DNA from 4 places in the Streptomyces sp. NBC_00829 genome. Region 3 is predicted to be linked to each of the others. Evidence: riboswitches for the same ligand, from Rfam matches in the RefSeq annotation. Region 3 holds a riboswitch; each other region holds the start of a gene.
What was found. A riboswitch is a leader RNA that binds a small molecule or an ion and turns the genes downstream of it on or off. The one in region 3 is predicted to bind cyclic di-AMP.
Positions count from the first base shown of each region.

Region 1 (4,654 bases), 3.6 Mb from region 3:
TCGGTCCGTTCGGCTTCTATGCCGTGTACGGCGCGTTCATGGTCCCCGTCTTCGGGCTGCTGATCTGGCTCGCGATCTGGAGCCGGCAGCGCGAACTGCGCACGATATCAACCCAGTTGCGGGCGTATGCCGCGGCCGGCTGGCTGACGTCCGACGAACCGCACGCGCTGTCCTCGATGCAGGCGCGCACCATGGCCCGTGACTTCGCGCGCCGCGCCCAGGGCCCGGCCGCCGCTCATGCCGTCTCGGAGTACGAGCGGTTCGCGACGACCCTGGCGTTTCTGCGCCACAGGGCCCACCGGGGCACGGTCGGCCCCGACTTCGTGGCGCGCGAGCAGGAGCTGCTCCACCATCTGTGGCAGCGCAAGGACGTCGCCGGTCCTGCGCTGACCTACGCGGCCCGGGCCACGGGACGTGCGTGGACCCCGCCGCCCTACCGCGACTACGGCGGCTACAACCCGTACCGCTCGTCCTAGACCGGTACCGCTCGCCCCCGGGGTGTCACTCGCCCCGGGGTCGTGTCACTCGCCCCGGGCCCGCTCCTGCGGATCGGGCCGCCGGGCCGTGTCCAAGGCATCGGTGACGCCCCGGACGGAGGCCTCAGACAGTCAGGCCCTTGTCCCGCAGCCAGGTCATCGGGTCGACACCGCTTCCGCCCGGAGTGTGGACCTCCAGGTGCAGATGCGGGCCCGTCACGTTGCCGGTCGCGCCGACGCGGCCGATCGTCTCGCCCGTCGACACCTTCTGGCCGACGCTCACCGACATCGAGGACTGGTGGCAGTACCAGACCTCCGTACCGTCGTCGAGCTCCAGCACCGTGCGGTAGCCGTAGGAGCCGGACCAGCCCGCCGACTTGACCGTGCCGCTGTGGACGGCCTTGACCGGGGTACCGCTGGGGGCCGCGAAGTCCAGACCCGTGTGGTAGCCCGAGGACCACATGGAGCCGGCCTCGCCGAAGGTGGAGGTGATGGTGTACGAGGAGGTGGGCAGGGCGTAGCTCTTCGCGAGCTCGGCCAGTCGCGCGGCCTCCGCCTTGGCCGCCGCCTCCGCCTCGGCCTTCTTCTTCGCGGCCTCGGCCGCCGTCTGCTGCTTGGCCGCCTCCGCAGCGGCCTTCTCGGCGGCAAGCTTCTCCGCGGCGGCCTTGGCCTCGGCCTCCGCCTCGCTCTGCTGCTGCTCGGCCTGCTGGAGGATGCGGGCGCGCAGCGCCTCACCGGCGCCGCTCGCGTCCTGCGTACCGGCCCGGGAGTCGGTGGCGATGCTCATCGTGGTCAGCGGGCCCGTGTCACCGGTGTCCGCTTCCTTGTCGTCGGACATGAAAGAACCGACACCGGGCAGGGACTTGGCGTCGGGAAGGTTGTCCGCGATGGAGTCGGGGAGCGATATGGAGACCGGCGGCTTGTTCTGCGCGGTGGCCATGCCGCCCGCGCCGACCGCGGCGATCACGCCGACACCGAGCACCGTGGAACTGCGGGCGAGTCCGCCGCGCTGCTTCATGACGCGGTGCCGACCGCGCACCGGTCGGACGGAGTCCTCGGTGGGGTTCCATTCCTCCCACGCCCGCTCCGGCGTCTCGTCGCCGAAGACATCAGTTTCGAAGGGTGATGCGGGGGCAGGTGTGTTGGACGCCACGGAGGCGTGCTCCTTTCCTTCCTTCTCGCCTACCGGGTTAGCTGACGGGTTCGGAGCAGGAAGGTCTCCTACGGGCGCTTCAGCCGCGAAAAGAGCGGCAAAAGATACCCGATTCACCCCAATTGATGGTTCCCCGGTTCCCTTGCGGAATTCGGCGCGTGCGCACGGTGCCGCCTCTTGCGACGACTGGGACGACCGCGCTGCGTTATCGAACGTTAATAGACACCGGGGTCCGATTCCAAGCTGTTCCGGGTGATCGTTTAACTACCTTGCCCGGGACTTACCAGGACACAAGCAGCCGGACTCGGGCGACTTGATCGGCACTCGGGCCCGCCCCCTCGGCTGACGGTGCATCACATGTTATGCGGAGGGGCATCCCTCGATCACCCACGGTGCCGAGTGCCCGCAGCGCCTGTCGCCTGTGACCCCGGATGCCCACGGTCCCCGATGCCCGCGCCCAAAAATGCCCACGGTCCCCGATGCCCGCGATCCCGAGTGCCCGGGTACCGCCGGCGTCCGCCGCCATCAGCGGCTGCCCGGACCGCGCTTGACCACCGGAACGGTCCTGCGCCGGTCCGGCTGCCCGTCCGCCGGCCGGCTGACCGCGAGGAGTGCCATGTCGTCCGTGGTCCTGCCGCCCGTATACCGCCGTACATCGCCGACCAGCGCATCCAGAAGCTCCTCCGGCCCGGGAAAGAGCCGCCCGGCCAGCCGCTCGGCGGGGACGTAGAAGACGCCCTCCGCGTCGCGCGCCTCGGACAGCCCGTCCGTGTAGAGGAGCAGCGTGGCCCCGAAGGGCATCGGGTGCGTCTCCGCCCGGTCCGGCCATCCCCCCACGTCGCCCATCCCCAGCGGCAGCGCGGGCTCGGTCGGCTCCAGGCTGTCCAGGTCCCCGTCGGCGTACATCAGCAACGGCTCCGGATGCCCCCGGTTGACCACACGCACCACGCCCGCGTCACGCGGGATCTCGGCGAGCACGGCCGTGGTGAACCCCTCGACGGCGTCCAGACCGCTCCGGCGCGAGCCCTCGCGTCTCAGCGCCCGCTCCAGGCGAACGGCCACCCCTTCGAGCGAGCTCTCCTGCTCGGCGGCCTCCCGGAACGCCCCGATCACCACGGCCACCGTCTCGACCGCCTCCATCCCCTTGCCCCGTACGTCCCCGACCACCAGCCGCACGCCGTGCGGCGTGTCCTGTACGGCGAAGAGGTCACCGCCGATGAAGGCGTCGGCCTGGGCGGCCTCGTACCGCGCGGCGATCCGCAGCCCGGCGATCCGGTCGGCGGGCGTGGGCAGTACGGCCCGCTGGGCGGTCTCCGCGATCACCCGGGCGGACGCCAGACGGGCGCTGCTGCGCCGTACCACCCGGTTGATCAGCAGCGCGAGCCCCGAGACCGTGATCACGGTCGTCACCTCGGTGAAGGTGGTGATGTCCGAGGCGTTGCGGTTGTAGAAATGCAGCCCGGTCACGCCCAGGACCGCAGCGATCCCGGTCAGCAGGGTGCCGACCCAGGTGAAGATCGGGGCCGCGATCAGCGGCGCTGCGGCGAAGAGCGGGACCGCGGTGAACCGGGGCGGGCTCACGAGGTCGAAGATCCAGCCACCGACGATCATCAGCGCGGGCAGCGCACGCACGAACCGCTGAGCGGTGTCGGCGCCGCCCTGCTCTCGGTTCGCCACGGGTGCTCTCCTGCCCGGTCCGCCACGGCTGCGGACGGTACCGCGCCCCTCTCAGGCTGGACGCAGCGGCACCGGGCTGCGACTCGCTGTCCGCCAACCGGGCGAGCAGCCGGGGGCGGATACGACAGTGGCCCGGCACTCGTGTCGAGTGCCGGGCCACTGCCTTCAGTAGCGGGGACAGGATTTGAACCTGCGACCTCTGGGTTATGAGCCCAGCGAGCTACCGAGCTGCTCCACCCCGCGTCGGTGAACACAACCTTACGCCATCCGGAGCAAGATCAAATCCATTTACCGCGGGACTTCGGAAATTCGCACCGATACGGGCGCCCTGACGGGCGCCCACGGCCTCAGCGGCGGCGCAGACGCAGTGCGGTGAGCACGCCGCCGGCACCGATCAGGGCGGCGGCGAGGGCCGCGTACCAGGTGGTGTCGGAGGAGCCCGTGGAGGCGAGCGCACCGGTGGTGGTGACGGGGGTGTTCGCGCCGGTCGTCGCCGTGGCCGTGGCCGTGGCCGTGGCGGACGGAGTGGGGGACGCGGACGCCGAGGCGGTGGGCGACGGCGTGGCGGACGGGGTCGCCGACGGCTTTCCGCCCGGCGTGGTGGTGCCGCGCTCGGGGGCGATGGTGATCGCGCCGTCCGCGCCCAGGAACGGCGTCTTGTTGCCCTCGGCGAGCGAGCTCGACGCGTGCAGCTTCACCTTGAGCGGCTTCTGGACGCCCTTGAAGTCGACCACGCTCACCCGGAGGGTGGTGCGGTGCATGATGAAGTTCTTGCCGATGTCCGACAGCTGCCACTTGTTCTGGCCGTCGATCCGGGTGGCCCTGATGTAGCTGCCGTCGGCCGCGAGCTCCTCGACCACGAGCTGGGGGACGGCCTGCGTGTCGTCGGGGCCCTGCTCGACCTCCAGCGTCGTCTCCAGGTCGGAGTCGAACGTCGCCGTGCCCTTGAGCTGGTGGATCAGGGAGACCTGGCCGTACGTGCCGGGCTTGATGGGCGTCTTCGGGTCGGACAGAAGGCGCAGACTGGCCGGACCGGACTCGACCTTCGGGCTGGTCTCGAAGAGAAGGATGTCGTCCTTCTCGCGCTGGACGTGGTTGAGCAGATCGGCCGCGTCCAGCTTCAGGTTGCCGTTGTTGGAGGGGTACTTCTTGCCGAGGCCGACGGACACCTTCCAGCTCAGCTCGCCCTTGGCAGGCACCGAGAACGGGTCGCCCTGCTTCTTTCCGGCCGGGTAGAAGAGCCCCTGCGCAGTGCCGCCCTCCTGCATGACGTGGTCGTCCGTCGCCGGGGCGTTCACCGGCTCCACGTCGAAGACGATGTGGGAGGACGCCACGGGGCTCGCACCGT
Region 1 covers NZ_CP108867.1:4,268,360-4,273,013, reverse strand. Annotated here, with positions in the region: gene OG293_RS18775 (PrsW family intramembrane metalloprotease) at 1-476, shown strand, start outside; gene OG293_RS18770 (M23 family metallopeptidase) at 601-1,629, opposite strand; cyclic di-AMP (ydaO/yuaA leader) riboswitch at 1,641-1,796, opposite strand; gene OG293_RS18765 (PP2C family protein-serine/threonine phosphatase) at 2,155-3,306, opposite strand; tRNA gene OG293_RS18760 (tRNA-Met) at 3,476-3,549, opposite strand; gene OG293_RS18755 (LPXTG cell wall anchor domain-containing protein) at 3,654-4,654, opposite strand, start outside.
Region 1: linked by a shared signal. The riboswitch ahead of OG293_RS18770 (M23 family metallopeptidase) and the one ahead of OG293_RS02710 (transglycosylase SLT domain-containing protein) in region 3 are both predicted to bind cyclic di-AMP.

Region 2 (4,654 bases), 6.4 Mb from region 3:
GGGCACACGGCCCTCGGCGAAGAGGAACTCTCCGGGGATCATCGGCGGCCTGCCCCTCAGACGATCGGGTCGTGGACGGTGACGAGCTTGGTGCCGTCCGGGAAGGTCGCTTCGACCTGGACGTCGTGGATCATCTCGGGGATGCCGTCCATCACCTCGGCGCGGGTGAGGACCTTGCGGCCCGACGCCATGAGTTCGGCGACGGTGCGTCCGTCCCTGGCGCCCTCGAGGATGTGCGAGGTGATCAGGGCGACGGACTCGGGATGATTGAGCCTCACCCCTCGGGCACGGCGCTTCTGAGCCACGTCCGCCGCCACATGGATGAGCAGTCGTTCCTGTTCGTGCGGGGAGAGTTGCACGCGTCCACCTCACAGTCGTCCGACCCGGACCCGCCCGGGTGCAGCGGGACGTCAACCCACGTGAGCACGGCGTTCACCGCACCACGGGTTTCTCCCGGCGGGGGACTGAACGTTAGGCGGAGAGTTTTTCCGGCGCGTTAACTGATCTTCGCCCGCCCCATGGACATCAGTCCCCCCAGCCCGTCCTCGATGGCCTCGGCCTGCGTGTCACCGAAGAGCGCCTGCTGCGCGACGAACCCCTGGGCGGTGGCGATGAGCGTGCGGGCCACATGGTCGGCGGGTACGTCGGCGTCCATCAGGCCGCCCGCGCGGTACGCCTCGACCAGCTCCGCCCAGGCCGAGCGCCGACCGGCGTACCCCTCGGCAAGCGTGGCGGCGAGCTCCTCGCTGCGCAGCGTCTCGGTCCACACCTGATCGATGAGCCGGGCGAAGGCCTGCTTGTCGCCGCCGGGAACCTGCTCGGCCAGCATGCCGCGCAGGACACGGCCGAGGAGGGCGTCCGGCATGGGCGGCGGAGTGGACCGGGCGGCTTCGTCGAAAGCCGCTCAGATCCCGACGAAGGCCTCCCCGGCGATGGCCGCGATCAGCTCCTCCTTCGGAAGTAGCGGTACACGGCACCGGCAGAGAGGCCCGCTTCGCGCAGGATGTCCTGCATCGACGTGGCGTGGAAGCCATTGCGCGCAAGGCAGCGGGCGGCACCGTCGCCGACACCCCCACGCGCCGCGCTACGACGAGGCCGCCGCCGGCACCGCGATCGAGGACCGGGTCGTATACGGGGCGATCGTGGTGAGCGACCAAGGACCCCGGCTCATGACCGCTTCGGCCGGCAGCCCGGTCGTGGCCCAGTTGCTCACGGAGGCGGTCACCGCACAGGCACCGGCCGGCACCGCGGTGAAGGTGACGGACGTCGTACCGACACCGGCGGGCGATCCGCGCGGCAGCGCGCTGGCGTCGAGCATCCTGCCGCGGGCCCTCGCGGGCGTCGCGGCGGGAGCCGCGGTCACGCTGCTGGGGCTGCGCGGAGCCCGCGCGGCGACCACACTCATCGGCGCTTCGGCGCTCGTCGGCCTCACCTCGGCCGCCCTGGCCCACAGCTGGCTCGGCGTGCTCACCGGTTCCTGGTGGGGCGAGGCCGGGTGCTCGCCCAGATCCACGCACAGGAGCTGCTGCGGCTGCGGGAGCAGCTGACCGGCACGCTCGTACGCCATACGGGTCAGACTCCGGAGCGGATCGCCGCCGATCTGGAGCGCGAGACGATCTTCGGCGCCGAGGACGCCAGGACCTACGGCCCGGTCGATCACGTGGTCAAGAACCGCAAGGCCTCGCTCCGCTCCCTGGGTTCGGCTGAGCGCCCGACGCTGCCACCCGAACTCCCTGAGGTTGCTCGACCGCGAACGCCGCTCCGATCGGGTGACGCTGCGGCCCGCAGCTCCGAGTTGACGGACGATCGGCCTTCCGTCAACCGCCATCGGTGTACTGATGACCATCCCTCATTCGGTGGAGTTGCCGGTCACCCAACAGCTACGCACAACTTGCGCACCACGACGACCGAACGAGCGGAACAACCCGTTCCACTGCTGGTGCGAGGGTCCTTACGCGTCGCGAACAGGTCGCCGAAATGGCCCTGTCCACCCGAACAGGTGAGTGGTGGTAAAGGTCACAAACCGCCGTTTCGGTTCGGAAATCCGGCATGCCGTGGGTCAAGATCCCTGGGACGACAAGCCCCCGCCACCTCGGCGGGGCGGTCCGAGCGGACGCCGAGTCCTGCCGCCGCATCGGATGACTGGTCGACAGAAGTGCATCGGCAGGAGTGGAGGACCCAAGCAGTACGGGACAGCCGGGCAGTCCGGTCGTCCCTCGGGGTGAAGCCGCATCCGCGGCCGGGCATCTTCGTCCGTCCGAACCCGACAGGTCACCCTTCACAGGCGGCTGACGAAGGGTTGCGCATGACTGCGCAGATTCATGTCCCGTTTCTGCTGACCCGGGCAGGAGCCGTATCGGCCCTGACCCTCGCCGCCGTCGGCGGCACGCTGCTGGCGCCCGGCGCCGTCTCCGAGGCACACGCGGCAACGACGCACGCGGGCAAGGCGCTCAAGGTGGCCGCCTCGAAGAAGGGAGCGCCGTACCGCTACGGCGCGGCGGGTCCGTCCCGTTTCGACTGCTCGGGGCTGACGCTGTATTCGTACAAGAAGGCGGGCAAGAAGCTCCCGCGTACGGCTCAGCAGCAGTACAACAAGACGCGCCACATCTCGGCGTCCTCCCGGCAGCAGGGAGATCTGGTCTTCTTCCACTCCGGCAGCAGCGTCTACCACGTGGGCATCTACGCCGGCAGAGGCAAGATCTGGCACTCGCCGAAGACCGGATCCTGGGTGAAGCTGGAGAAGATCTGGACCAAGCGCGTCTGGTACGGCCGGGTGCGCTGACGGGCCCTTGACGGTCACGCGCCGATCACCGTTCGTCACCGGTGGTCGGCGCGGGCCCTCCCCGTGGTGCACCCGGTGCGTCAGTGCGTCAGCGGCGCCGCCAGCAGGGTCACGCCGAGCGCGGTCAGCGCCCCGCCCGTGACCCCCTCGACCGCGCGAGTCGTGCGCGGCCGACGCAGCCGGTTCCCGAGCCGGTCCACCAGCAGCGCCACCGCCGGGAACCAGATCAGGGCCAGCGCGACGACGATCGCGGCGAGCAGCAGAGTGCGCGGCAGGACCGACGCCCCGTCCGGCACGAACTGCGGGAGCAGGCTGAGGAAGAGGATCGGCGCCTTGGGGTTCAGCACATTGGTGAGGAATCCCTGGCGCAGGCCGCGGCCGACACCGCCGGCCGCCTCCCCCCGCGGATCCTGCGTCACGGGCGCCGGACGCAGCGCGGCCCGTACGGCTCGCACACCCAGACAGAGCACATAGACGCCGCCCGCGATCTGGAGCGCGCGGTACAGCGCCGGCACCGCGACAAGGACGGCCGCGAGTCCCGCGACCGCCAGGGCTGTGTGCACGAGCAGCCCCCCGGCGACCCCGACGGCGGTGGCCAGACCCTCCGGCCGCGAGGCGAGCGCATTGCGCACGACGACGGTGAAATCCGCGCCCGGCATGGCGACCATGCCTGCGGCGACTCCCAGGAAGGCGATCAGTTGTGCGTCCATGGCCCCATCGTGGGCCGATTCAGCCTTTACGGTGTACTTGCAATCTTCTGGGTCTGCCTAAAGCAATGCTTAAGGGGAGTCATGTACGACCCGACGCGGCTCGCGGCGCTTGTCGCCGTCGCGGAGGCCGGTTCGATCACCCGCGCCGCCGCCCGGCTGGGGTACACCGCGCCCGCGCTCCCAGCAGCTGGCCAAATTGGAGCGCGAGGCGGGAGTGACGCTGCTCGTGCGGCATCATCGCGGGGCGCGGCTGACGGCCGCGGGTGAACTGCTCGCGGCGCGGGCCCGCCGGGTGCTCGACGAGATGGAGCGGGCCCGGCACGAGCTGGCGCGGCTCGCTGGGCTGTCCGGAGGGCGACTGCGTGTCGGCACGTTCACGACGGTGGGCGTCCATCTGCTGCCGCCGGTGCTGAGCGCCTTTCGCCGGGCGCACCCGGACGTGGAACTGGCGGTCGCGGAGTACGAACCGCCGGGCGGGGTCGTGGCGGTGGCGGCCGGTGAGGCGGATCTGGCGCTGACGCATGCGTACGAACCGGCGGAACCCGCGCCGCTGCCGCCCGGGGTGCTCCTGGAGCCGCTGCTCGTGGAGGAGCTGGTGCTGGTCACGGCCCCCGGGCATGCGCTCGCGGGTGGCTCGGGGCGGCTGCCGGTCGCCGATCTCGCAGGGCAGCCTCTGATCAGCAGTGCTCCCTCGCATCCGTCGCGCAAAGGTGTCGAGGCCGCCTTGGCCTCGGCCGGGATGACTCCCGCCGTGGTCTGCGAGTCACCCGGCTACGCGCTCGTGTGCGCGCTGGTCAGTTCCGGGCTCGGAGTGGCGGTGGTGCCGGAGATGGCGGCCTCGATGGCGGCGACACCGCTCGGCGTACGGCAGTTGGAACCGGCGGCCTTCAGACGGACGATCTCGGTGGCGCACCGGGGTGAGGAGTCGGGTCCGGCGGCCGAGTCCCTGCGGGCTCTGCTGCGTGGCGCATTCGGGCGCGCCGGTGGCTGACCGCCCCGCCGCCCCTCGGGTCACCGCGCTTTCCGGTCAGTTCTGCACCGGCGCCGTCCACGGCAGGGCGATCCACACGGTCTTGCCGCCCTCAGGTGTCGGGGTGACCGAGAGCTGCCCGCCGCACTCCGCGGTCAGGCTGCGGATGATGACCATCCCTCGGCCGTTGTC
Region 2 covers NZ_CP108867.1:7,077,502-7,082,155, reverse strand. Annotated here, with positions in the region: gene OG293_RS31810 (urease subunit beta) at 1-42, opposite strand, end outside; gene OG293_RS31805 (urease subunit gamma) at 57-359, opposite strand; partial or broken gene OG293_RS31800 (TetR/AcrR family transcriptional regulator) at 497-1,131, opposite strand; partial or broken gene OG293_RS31795 (ABC transporter permease) at 1,089-1,496, shown strand; partial or broken gene OG293_RS31790 (ATP-dependent Clp protease proteolytic subunit) at 1,481-1,612, shown strand; cyclic di-AMP (ydaO/yuaA leader) riboswitch at 2,118-2,302, shown strand; gene OG293_RS31785 (C40 family peptidase) at 2,306-2,782, shown strand; gene OG293_RS31780 (LysE family translocator) at 2,863-3,492, opposite strand; partial or broken gene OG293_RS31775 (LysR family transcriptional regulator) at 3,574-4,483, shown strand; gene OG293_RS31770 (ATP-binding protein) at 4,520-4,654, opposite strand, start outside.
Region 2: linked by a shared signal. The riboswitch ahead of OG293_RS31785 (C40 family peptidase) and the one ahead of OG293_RS02710 (transglycosylase SLT domain-containing protein) in region 3 are both predicted to bind cyclic di-AMP.

Region 3 (4,654 bases):
CATGACGAGCAGGCGCGGCCCGTCCGCATCGCCCGGCAGGCCCAGCAGCAGATGGTGAAGGGGGGTGTACGCGAGCATCACCCCGAGATCGGGACTGCCGGGGGCGACCTCCTGGCAGACGCGCACCTGTCCGGGCGGCGGTTCGCCGCCCCGGCGGCGCAGGAGCACGATGGGTCTGACGCCGCCCGTCAGCAGGCGCCGCTCCTCGGGGCCCAGGTGCACCAGGTGCTCGATGTCGGCGGCGCTCCGGGCCATCAGGGCGAACGGCTTGCCCCCTCGGGCCTTACGGCTGCGCAGAGCGGCCACGGCCCGGGAGTTCGATGCGTCGCAGGCGAGGTGGTAGCCGCCGATGCCCTTGACGGCGAGGATCGCGCCATGGGCCAGCAGGTCACGCGCCCCGGAGACCGGGTCCGCCGCCGACGACGGCTCGGGCCGGCCGCCGGTGCCCGGCCGAGGCGTCAGCAGACGCAAGCGCGGGCCGCAGTCGTGGCAGGCAACGGGCTGCGCGTGAAAGCGGCGGTCGGCCGGATCGGTGTACTCCCGGGCGCAGTCCGCGCACATCGCGAAGTCGGCCATGGTGGTGTGGGACCGGTCGTACGGCAGGCCGGTGACGATGGTGAAGCGCGGGCCGCAGTGCGTACAGGTGATGAAGGGGTGCCGGTGGCGCCGGTCGGACGGGTCGGCCAGTTCTGCCAGACAGGCGGCGCAGGTGGCCATGTCCGGGGAGACCAACGTGCGCGCGGGCCCGCCGCTACGGGAGGCGGCGATGGTGAATCCGTGTCCCCCTGCCGGGGGTACGTCCTCGTGGTCGACGGATTCCACGCGGGCGAGCGGTGGCGCCTCGGCCGAGATCCGGTCGCAGAACGACTTCAGGGCCCTGGGTGGTCCTTCGACTTCCGCGACAACACCCTCAGCCGTGTTGGTCACATGTCCGACGAGGTCCAGCCGGGTGGCCAGCGCGTAGACGAAGGGCCGGAACCCGACGCCCTGGACGACACCCCGGACAGTGACCCGCCTGCGCCCGACCGTCCGGTCGACGACGGTGGCGCCCGGCTGCGTACCGGTCACGAGCCCGACTGCGCCAGGGCGCCCGAGCCCGCCGTGTGGGAGTGCGTGCCGTGTTCGTGTCGATGGATGTGCTCCTGGCGGGCCATGACGGGTGCGTGCGTCACCCCGCCGTCGGCCGTAGCCACGGCCCGGTCCAGCAGAGCCCCGATCCCCGTCCCGCCACGCGCCGACGTCAGCAGCACTTCCACACCCGGATTGACCTGTTCGACATGCGCACGAAAAGCGGCTTCGTCGAATTCCACGGCTTCCGCGATATCGGTCTTGGTGATCACGACCAGTTGCGCAAGGCCAAAGGCGGTGGGGTACTTCAGGGGTTTGTCCTCGCCCTCCGTCACCGATGCGAGGACAACTCGCAAGGATTCCCCGAGATCGTAGGAGGCCGGGCAGACGAGGTTGCCCACGTTCTCCACGAACAGCAGTCGGGTGGCATCGGGGAGCCATCCGTCGATGTGCCGACTCAGCATTCCGGCCTCCAAATGGCAGAGGCCGTCGGTCAGTACCTGCTTGACCGGAACTCCGGAACGGGCCAACCGCATTGCGTCGTTCTCGGTGGCCAGATCGGCCGTGAGGGCCGCGACCGGTACTCCCCGATCCCGGGCGAGCAGCAGTTCGGCCTCGAGCAGTGCCGTCTTGCCGCTGCCGGGACTGGAGAGCAGATTGACCACGGTGGTCCCACGGGCGGCGAGTTCGGCGCGCAAAGTGGCCGCTGTCGCGTCGTTCTTGGCGAGTACGGCCTGGTGCAGATCGACCTCACGGCACATTGCTTCAGCACTCCTCGGAGACGGTTTCACGGGTGCAGGCGTGCGGCTGGCCGTCCTCCCAGTGCACGCTGACGATCTGCAGCTCGCGGCCGGCGAGCAGTTCGGCGGTCGCCTCTCCGCACCCCGGGCAGCACAGCTGCGGGGGCATGCCGACTGCCCATTCATCAGCGCATGGGGCACAGCGGGCGCGGCCGGGCACGGATTCGGTGACCAGTTCGGCACCCTCAAGAACAGTGCCGGCGCAGGCCAGTTCGAAGCAGAAGGACAGCGCGTCGGGCACGACTCCGGCCAGTTCGCCTACCTGGAGCCGTACGGACGTCACCGCGGTGACATCGCCCGCTTCGGCCGCCGCCTGCTCCACCTGACCGACCACGGCCAGCGCGATGGACATCTCGTGCATCGGTCTCCGTCCTGGCACAGGCCGAGCTGTCGACCGCCCTGGCCGGGTGCGGCCGGGGCCCGCTCGGGACCATTACAGGCAGGTACCCCGTGGCCGGGAGACCGGCACGCCGACGCCGTGGGGCCGCGTACACCGTTCGGTGCAGCCGGGGACATCGCAGGGAGCGGAGTGCGCGGCCGGGGCCGTGGCCACATCACGTCGCGTGCCGCCCGAGGGGACGCGATTGCACCTCAAACGGGCAGATCCTACCGATAAGCGGCGCTAAAGGAGTATAGGCGAAATATGGGAGTCGAATATCCGAGACCGGACAAACAGCGGGGTTCAAAGTGTCCGGAATGAGCTTTTGCTCAACATTGCACCCGGCATCCATATTGGGGGAACTCGCACGACTTGTCATGCTATTTCGCAGTGCCGCGGAACAGATCACCACACGTCATATCCCGTGACATGAGTCACGTCTCCAAGGTCACGCGAGAAACATCGGCCACGCCCAGACCCGTACCGCAGAAAGAAAGTTGAGTTATCCGCTCGAATTGGATCACGCAATTTCTCCCGCCAGAATCCACATGCCCCATTGCAGTGGTGAATTCGGGACTTGTTCCATCGAGTCCCTCTCGCTTAACGTCACCGTCAATCCCGGACGGACCGCCGAATCCTGCCGCCGTCCGGTAAACCGAACCCACTCACGTGCGGCAGGAGCGGGGGACCCAGGTAAGCCGCCGATCCGGAATCCGGAACGGCTTGGGGTGAAGTCGCATTCCAGTGCGACCGGGCATCTCCAGCCCGAACCCGACAGCTCACCTCGCAGGCGACGGAGAGGAATTCGTCATGCCTGCAAAGGGCAAGCACCGCCGTCCCAAGTCCAGCCCCCTCACCCGTTGTTTCATGGCAGCCGGAGCGGGCGGCGCCGCGCTCGCCCTCCCGGTGATCGGCGCGACCACAGCCTCCGCGGTGCAGCCGGTCGCGCACTCCGCCGTCGCGGTGAAGGCCGTGGCGCCGGCTGTCGCCCCCGCGACTCCGGTCGTCACGAAGAAGGCCGGACCGACGATCTATTCCGTCATCACGGGCGACTCCCTCTCCAAGATCGCGTCGGACCACGCGCTCAACGGCGGCTGGAAGCGGCTCTACCAGGACAACCGGCAGGCCGTGGGCGACAACCCGTCGCTGATTCACCCCGGCCTCAAGCTGACGATCGGCAAGAAGGCCGCAACGGGCGCCCGCGCGTCCTCCGCGCCGGAGCGGGCCAACCGTTCCGCGCGGACGACCGCCCTGTCCGCCAAGACCACCGCTGCCGCGAAGCCCGCCAAGACCGCCGCGAAGCCCGCCAAGACCGCCGCGAAGCCCGCCAAGGCCAAGACCTACACCAACGATCTGGACGGCTGGATCAAGGAGTCGCTGGACGTCATGGCCAAGCACGGCATCCCCGGCACCTACGAGGGCATCCACCGCAACGTGATGCGCGAGTCCTCGGGCAACCCGCTGGCCATCAACAACTGGGACTCCAACGCCGCGGCCGGAACGCCGTCCAAGGGACTCCTCCAGGTCATCGACCCCACGTTCCTCGCCTACCACGTGCCCGGCACGTCGATGGACAGCTACGACCCGGTCGCCAACATCACCGCCGCCTGCAACTACGCGGCCGACAAGTACGGCTCGATCGACAACGTGAACGGCGCCTACTGATCGTCCCGGCAGACCCGCTCGGGCCGTCTCGTCCCGTCACTGGCGTCACATCCTGCGCATGCGCAGATAGCGCCTGAGGTCCGGCAGGACCTGCTTGACGACGGCGGCCAGAGCGGCCGCGGCGGCCGCGCCGCCGATGATGGTCTTCTTCATGCTGTGCTCCTCACTGTGCGGCCTTGGCGGCCTCAGGCGGTGACGCGGACGTCTTCTGTTCGCCGTCCCGCAGCAGGCCCATGATCATCCGTACGGCCTCCGGAACCGCGGCGGCCACGGACGGGCTGAGGCCGATGCCCTCCTCAACGGAGGCGGGTTCGCAGCCCAGGACCAGCGTGCGCCCCGGCGGGCGCGCGCCGGTCCCGGCGCAGAGCGTCCCCAGCAGGGCCAGCACCGCGTCGGGTGACATCTTGTGGCCGTCGAGCTGGGCGTTCCGGGGCTCGACGGCACCGGGCGCGTCGGGTTCGATGAGATACAACGTGCCGGGCTCCTGGCCGCGCTCCGTGGCATCGACCAGGACGACGGTGTCGTAGCCGTCGAGCAGCTGGTACGCCAGGTGCACCCCCCGTACGCCGATGTCCGCGGTCTCCACGCCCTCGGGCAGCCGCTCGGCCGCGAGCCTGCGTACGGTCTCGACGCCGAAGCCGTCATCGCCGAGGAAGATGTTCCCCACCCCGGCGACCAGGACCCGCCGACCGGGCCGGGTGGCGCTCCTCGCGTTCATGCGTCCTCCAGCGGGGCGACCTCG
Region 3 covers NZ_CP108867.1:655,379-660,032, forward strand. Annotated here, with positions in the region: gene hypF (carbamoyltransferase HypF) at 1-1,068, opposite strand, end outside; gene hypB (hydrogenase nickel incorporation protein HypB) at 1,065-1,829, opposite strand; gene OG293_RS02705 (hydrogenase maturation nickel metallochaperone HypA) at 1,834-2,229, opposite strand; cyclic di-AMP (ydaO/yuaA leader) riboswitch at 2,891-3,053, shown strand; gene OG293_RS02710 (transglycosylase SLT domain-containing protein) at 3,058-3,912, shown strand; gene OG293_RS02715 (DUF6893 family small protein) at 3,958-4,065, opposite strand; gene OG293_RS02720 (hydrogenase maturation protease) at 4,076-4,630, opposite strand; gene OG293_RS02725 (hypothetical protein) at 4,627-4,654, opposite strand, start outside.

Region 4 (4,654 bases), 2.5 Mb from region 3:
AGCCGGTCGACCTTGGTCTTGATCTGCGCGGGGGTGAGAGAGGGCTCGGCATACCCGGTGCCCTCGAATGCGGTCGCGGCTGCGGCACCCGCGAGCGCAAGCGTGACGGCGGTCCGGGCAGCAGGCCCGGTGAGCGGATGCTGCTTCGGTTTCCGGTGCGAAGCCACGGGGGCGTCCACGTCCTTCCGTCGTCCCTGCGGTCCGAGCCTCCGACGGCGGTCCGCACAGGGGGAGCGGTCCGCCGCCGGATCTCTCGGCGGTGGTGATCGGCTGCCGCCCGGGAGCCCGGCGGCGGTGGGGAGTCGGTCACCTGAGGGAGGACGCTAAGCCTGAGGGTCGCGGACATGCGGTGTAAGGACCGAAAGTGCCCGAAGGTGGACGGTCACGAGCGTTTCTGAGAACGGGACTGCGGTCACGGTCGCCCATCCCTGTGCCGCTGCGACCGATGCGGCGGATGAGGCACTGTTGCCGGGAGTGCGGTGGTATGGCGGGAGTGAGGCCTCGGACGTGAACGCCGGAGCGGGGCGCGGACGCCGGAGCGGGGCGCGGACGCCGGAACCGGGACGTGAACGCCGGAGCGGGGCGCGGACGCCGGAACGCCCGGACGCGCATCCGCGTCCGGGCGTTCCGGGCCCATCTCCGTTCCTGCGCCGCCGCCTCGCCGACGATCAGGCGGGACGCACGCTCCCGTAGATCGGCATGTAGTAGATCGACTCCTCGCGCACGTTCGCCCCGGGCTTGGGTGCGTGGATCATCTTGCCGTTGCCGATGTAGATGCCGACGTGGCTGATGTCGTCGTAGAAGAAGACCAGGTCGCCCGGGAGCAGGTCCTTCGTCTCGACGCGCTTGCCGACCTTCACCTGGTCCCAGGTGGTGCGCGGCAGGTCCACGCCCGCGGCCTTCCAGGCGGCCTGGGTCAGTCCCGAGCAGTCGTACGAACTCGGCCCCGTCGCACCCCAGACGTACGGCTTGCCCATCTGGGCGCGGGCGAAGGCGAGAACCTTGTCGGCCTTGGCCGTGTACGAGCCGTCGGCGGAACCGGAACCCGTCCCCGTGTCCCCGTCCTGGCCGCCGCCCTCCTTCTTCTTGCGCGCGGCCTCGGCCCTGGCGCGGGCCTCGGCCTCCGCTTTCTCCTGGGCTTTACGCCGGGCCTCTTCCTGCTTCTCCCGCTCGAGCGCGGCGAGCCGTGCCTTCTCCTCGGCCGTCAGCTTCGACAGCAGCGACCGGGCCTCGGCGAGCTTCGTCTGGACTTCCTGCTTGCTGGTGCGCAGGGCCTCCTGCGAGTCGGTGAGCGACTCCAGGCTCTTGGTGGCCCGCGCGCGCTGCTTGGCGGCGGCGGCCTGCTCGGTCTCGTAGTCGGTGACGGCCACGCGCTGACGGTCGGTCATCCGGCTCATCAGCTGGGTCTGGTCGAAGTACGACTCGGGGCTGTCCGCGAAGAGCAGCGCGGCGGTCGGTGTGACCGCGCCGGTGCGGTACTGCGCGGCCGCGAACGAGCCGAGCGCCCGGCGGGACTCGTTGAGCTTGTCCGTGCGCTTGGCGGTGTCGTCGAGGAGCTTGTCGACCTCGCGCCGCTTCTCGTCGGTGGACTCCTTGGCCTTGTTGTAGTTCTCGGTCGCGGTGCCGGCCTGCCGGTAGAGATCGTCGACCTTCTTCTGCACCTCCTCGACGGAGGGCTTCGGCTCGGCGGGCGAGGCGTCGGCGCTCTGCGTCGACAGCAGCGAGACGGAGGCGAGGGCGGCCGTCGTGAATCCGACGGCTGGGGAGGTCTTTACGGTTCGACTTCGCGCTTTGCGATGCGACGCCAAGGCCGACATCTCCTTCTTCCGTGGACCGCCTACCGGGTTAGCTGTCGGGTTCGGGCGGAACGGAAGATCGCCCTACGGACCGGATGGAGTCACGGTCCGATTCACCCCAGGTCGTGCATGGTGGGTCCCCGGTTCCGAACTCCCCTGCGGAAAGTCCGGATTCGGCGCAGGCCGCCCGATGTGACGTGGATCGCCAGGGGGGTACGGGCTGCCTGATCGAGCACGGTAGCCAACTCGTATGGTTGCTGTGAAGGTTGATGTTCGATTTGTCCGATACATTTTCGTGACATGAGTGATCCATGGAGCGTTGTGTTCCGGCTGATGACCTGGTGGCATCGTTTCGTCACGGAGGGTTGCCCGGTGGCCGCCGGGTCCGGGCAGCGTCGGATTCCGGCCGTATCCCGATGCGGCGGCAAGCTGTCAGTGCGGCGGCCTAGACTCGTAGAGCGATGAGCAGCCTCTTTGACGACAGCTTCCTGGCGGACCTCCAGCCCAGCTCGGAGCACCCTCCGCCGCCGCCCGAGGATTCGGCCCAGGAGGAGATCCCCGACGATCTCTTCCAGGGTGCGTTCGACGTGCCCCCGGCCCGGGATCCGTACCACCGCGACGGCGCTCCGCGCACCGTCGTGGACCCGGCCGCCCTGCTGGAAGGGCTGAACGAACAGCAGCGCGCCGCCGTCGTGCACACCGGTTCGCCCCTGCTCATCGTCGCCGGAGCCGGCTCGGGCAAGACGCGCGTGCTGACCCACCGCATCGCTCATCTGCTGGGCACCCGCAGCGTCCACCCCGGTCAGATACTGGCGATCACCTTCACCAACAAGGCCGCCGGCGAGATGAAGGAGCGCGTCGAGCAGCTCGTCGGCCCGCGCGCCAACGCCATGTGGGTGATGACCTTCCACAGCGCGTGCGTGCGCATCCTGCGCCGCGAGTCCAAGAGGCTGGGCTTCACCTCGTCGTTCTCGATCTACGACGCGGCGGATTCCAAGCGGCTGATGGCGCTCGTCTGCCGTGATCTGGACCTCGACCCCAAGAAGTTCCCCCCGAAGTCCTTCAGCGCCAAGATCTCGAATCTGAAGAACGAGCTGATCGACGAGGAGACCTTCGCCGACCAGGCCGTGGACGGCTTCGAGAAGACGCTGGCCGAGGCGTACCGCATGTACCAGGCGCGGCTGCGCGAGGCCAACGCCCTGGACTTCGACGACATCATCATGACGACGGTGCATCTGCTCCAGGCGTTCCCCGACGTCGCCGAGCACTACCAGCGCCGCTTCCGGCACGTGCTGGTCGACGAGTACCAGGACACCAACCACGCTCAGTACACACTCGTGCGCGAGCTGGTGGGCACGGGCCAGGAGGATCTGCCCCCTGCCGAACTGTGCGTCGTCGGTGACGCGGACCAGTCGATCTACGCCTTCCGGGGCGCGACCATCCGCAACATCCTCCGGTTCGAGGAGGACTACCCGGACGCGACGACGATCCTGCTGGAGCAGAACTACCGCTCGACGCAGACGATCCTCTCCGCCGCCAACGCCGTCATCGAGCGGAACGAAAGCCGCCGACCCAAGAACCTGTGGACGAACGCCGGGGCGGGCGCCCAGATCACCGGCTATGTCGCCGACACCGAGCACGACGAGGCGCAGTTCGTCGCCGACGAGATCGACCGGCTCACGGACGCGGGTGACGCCAAGGCCGGTGACGTCGCCATCTTCTACCGTACGAACGCCCAGTCCCGAGTCTTCGAAGAGATCTTCATCCGCGTCGGCCTGCCGTACAAGGTCGTCGGCGGAGTGCGCTTCTACGAGCGCAAGGAGGTCCGGGACGTCCTCGCCTATCTGCGGGTCCTCGCCAACCCCGAGGACAATGTGCCCCTGCGCCGCATCCTGAATGTCCCCAAGCGCGGCATCGGCGACCGCGCCGAGGCGATGATCGACGCGCTCGCGCTGCGCGAGAAGATCACCTTCCCGCAGGCGCTGCGCCGCGTCGACGAGGCGTACGGCATGGCGGCCCGCTCCGCCAACGCCGTCAAGCGCTTCAACGTCCTCATGGAGGAGCTGCGCACGGTCGTCGACTCGGGCGCGGGCCCGGCGGTGGTGCTGGAGGCCGTCCTGGAGCGGACCGGGTATCTCGCCGAGCTCCAGGCGTCGACCGACCCGCAGGACGAGACGCGCATCGAGAACCTTCAGGAACTGGCCGCGGTCGCGCTTGAGTTCGAGCAGGAACGCGCGGAGGAGGAGGGTGCGGGCACCCTCGCCGAGTTCCTGGAGAAGGTCGCGCTCGTCGCCGACTCCGACCAGATCCCCGACGAGGACGAGGACGGCTCCGGCGTCATCACGCTGATGACCCTGCACACGGCCAAGGGCCTTGAGTTCCCCGTGGTGTTCCTGACGGGCATGGAGGACGGTGTCTTCCCGCACATGCGCGCCCTGGGGCAGGCCAAGGAGCTGGAGGAGGAGCGGCGGCTGGCGTACGTCGGCATCACCCGCGCCCGGGAGCGGCTCTATCTGACGCGGTCGTCGTTGCGCAGCGCCTGGGGCCAGCCCTCGTACAACCCGCCGTCGCGGTTCCTGGAGGAGATCCCGGACCGGCACCTGCAGTGGAAGCGGACCGGACCGATGGCCGCGCCCGCGGGCCCGACCTCCGGTATCACTTCGTCGCTGTCCTCGTCCCGTTCGAGGTCGGGCGGCGGCGCGTCGGGATTCGCCACGCGGCGTGCGAGCGACAAGCCGGTGATCTCGCTTGCGGTCGGCGACCGGGTCACGCACGACCAGTTCGGCCTGGGGACCGTGGTGGGAGTGACGGGTTCGGGTTCGGACGCTCAGGCGACGATCGACTTCGGCGACACGAAG
Region 4 covers NZ_CP108867.1:3,179,173-3,183,826, reverse strand. Annotated here, with positions in the region: gene OG293_RS13490 (NlpC/P60 family protein) at 1-167, opposite strand, end outside; gene OG293_RS13485 (NlpC/P60 family protein) at 669-1,817, opposite strand; cyclic di-AMP (ydaO/yuaA leader) riboswitch at 1,820-1,985, opposite strand; gene pcrA (DNA helicase PcrA) at 2,258-4,654, shown strand, end outside.
Region 4: linked by a shared signal. The riboswitch ahead of OG293_RS13485 (NlpC/P60 family protein) and the one ahead of OG293_RS02710 (transglycosylase SLT domain-containing protein) in region 3 are both predicted to bind cyclic di-AMP.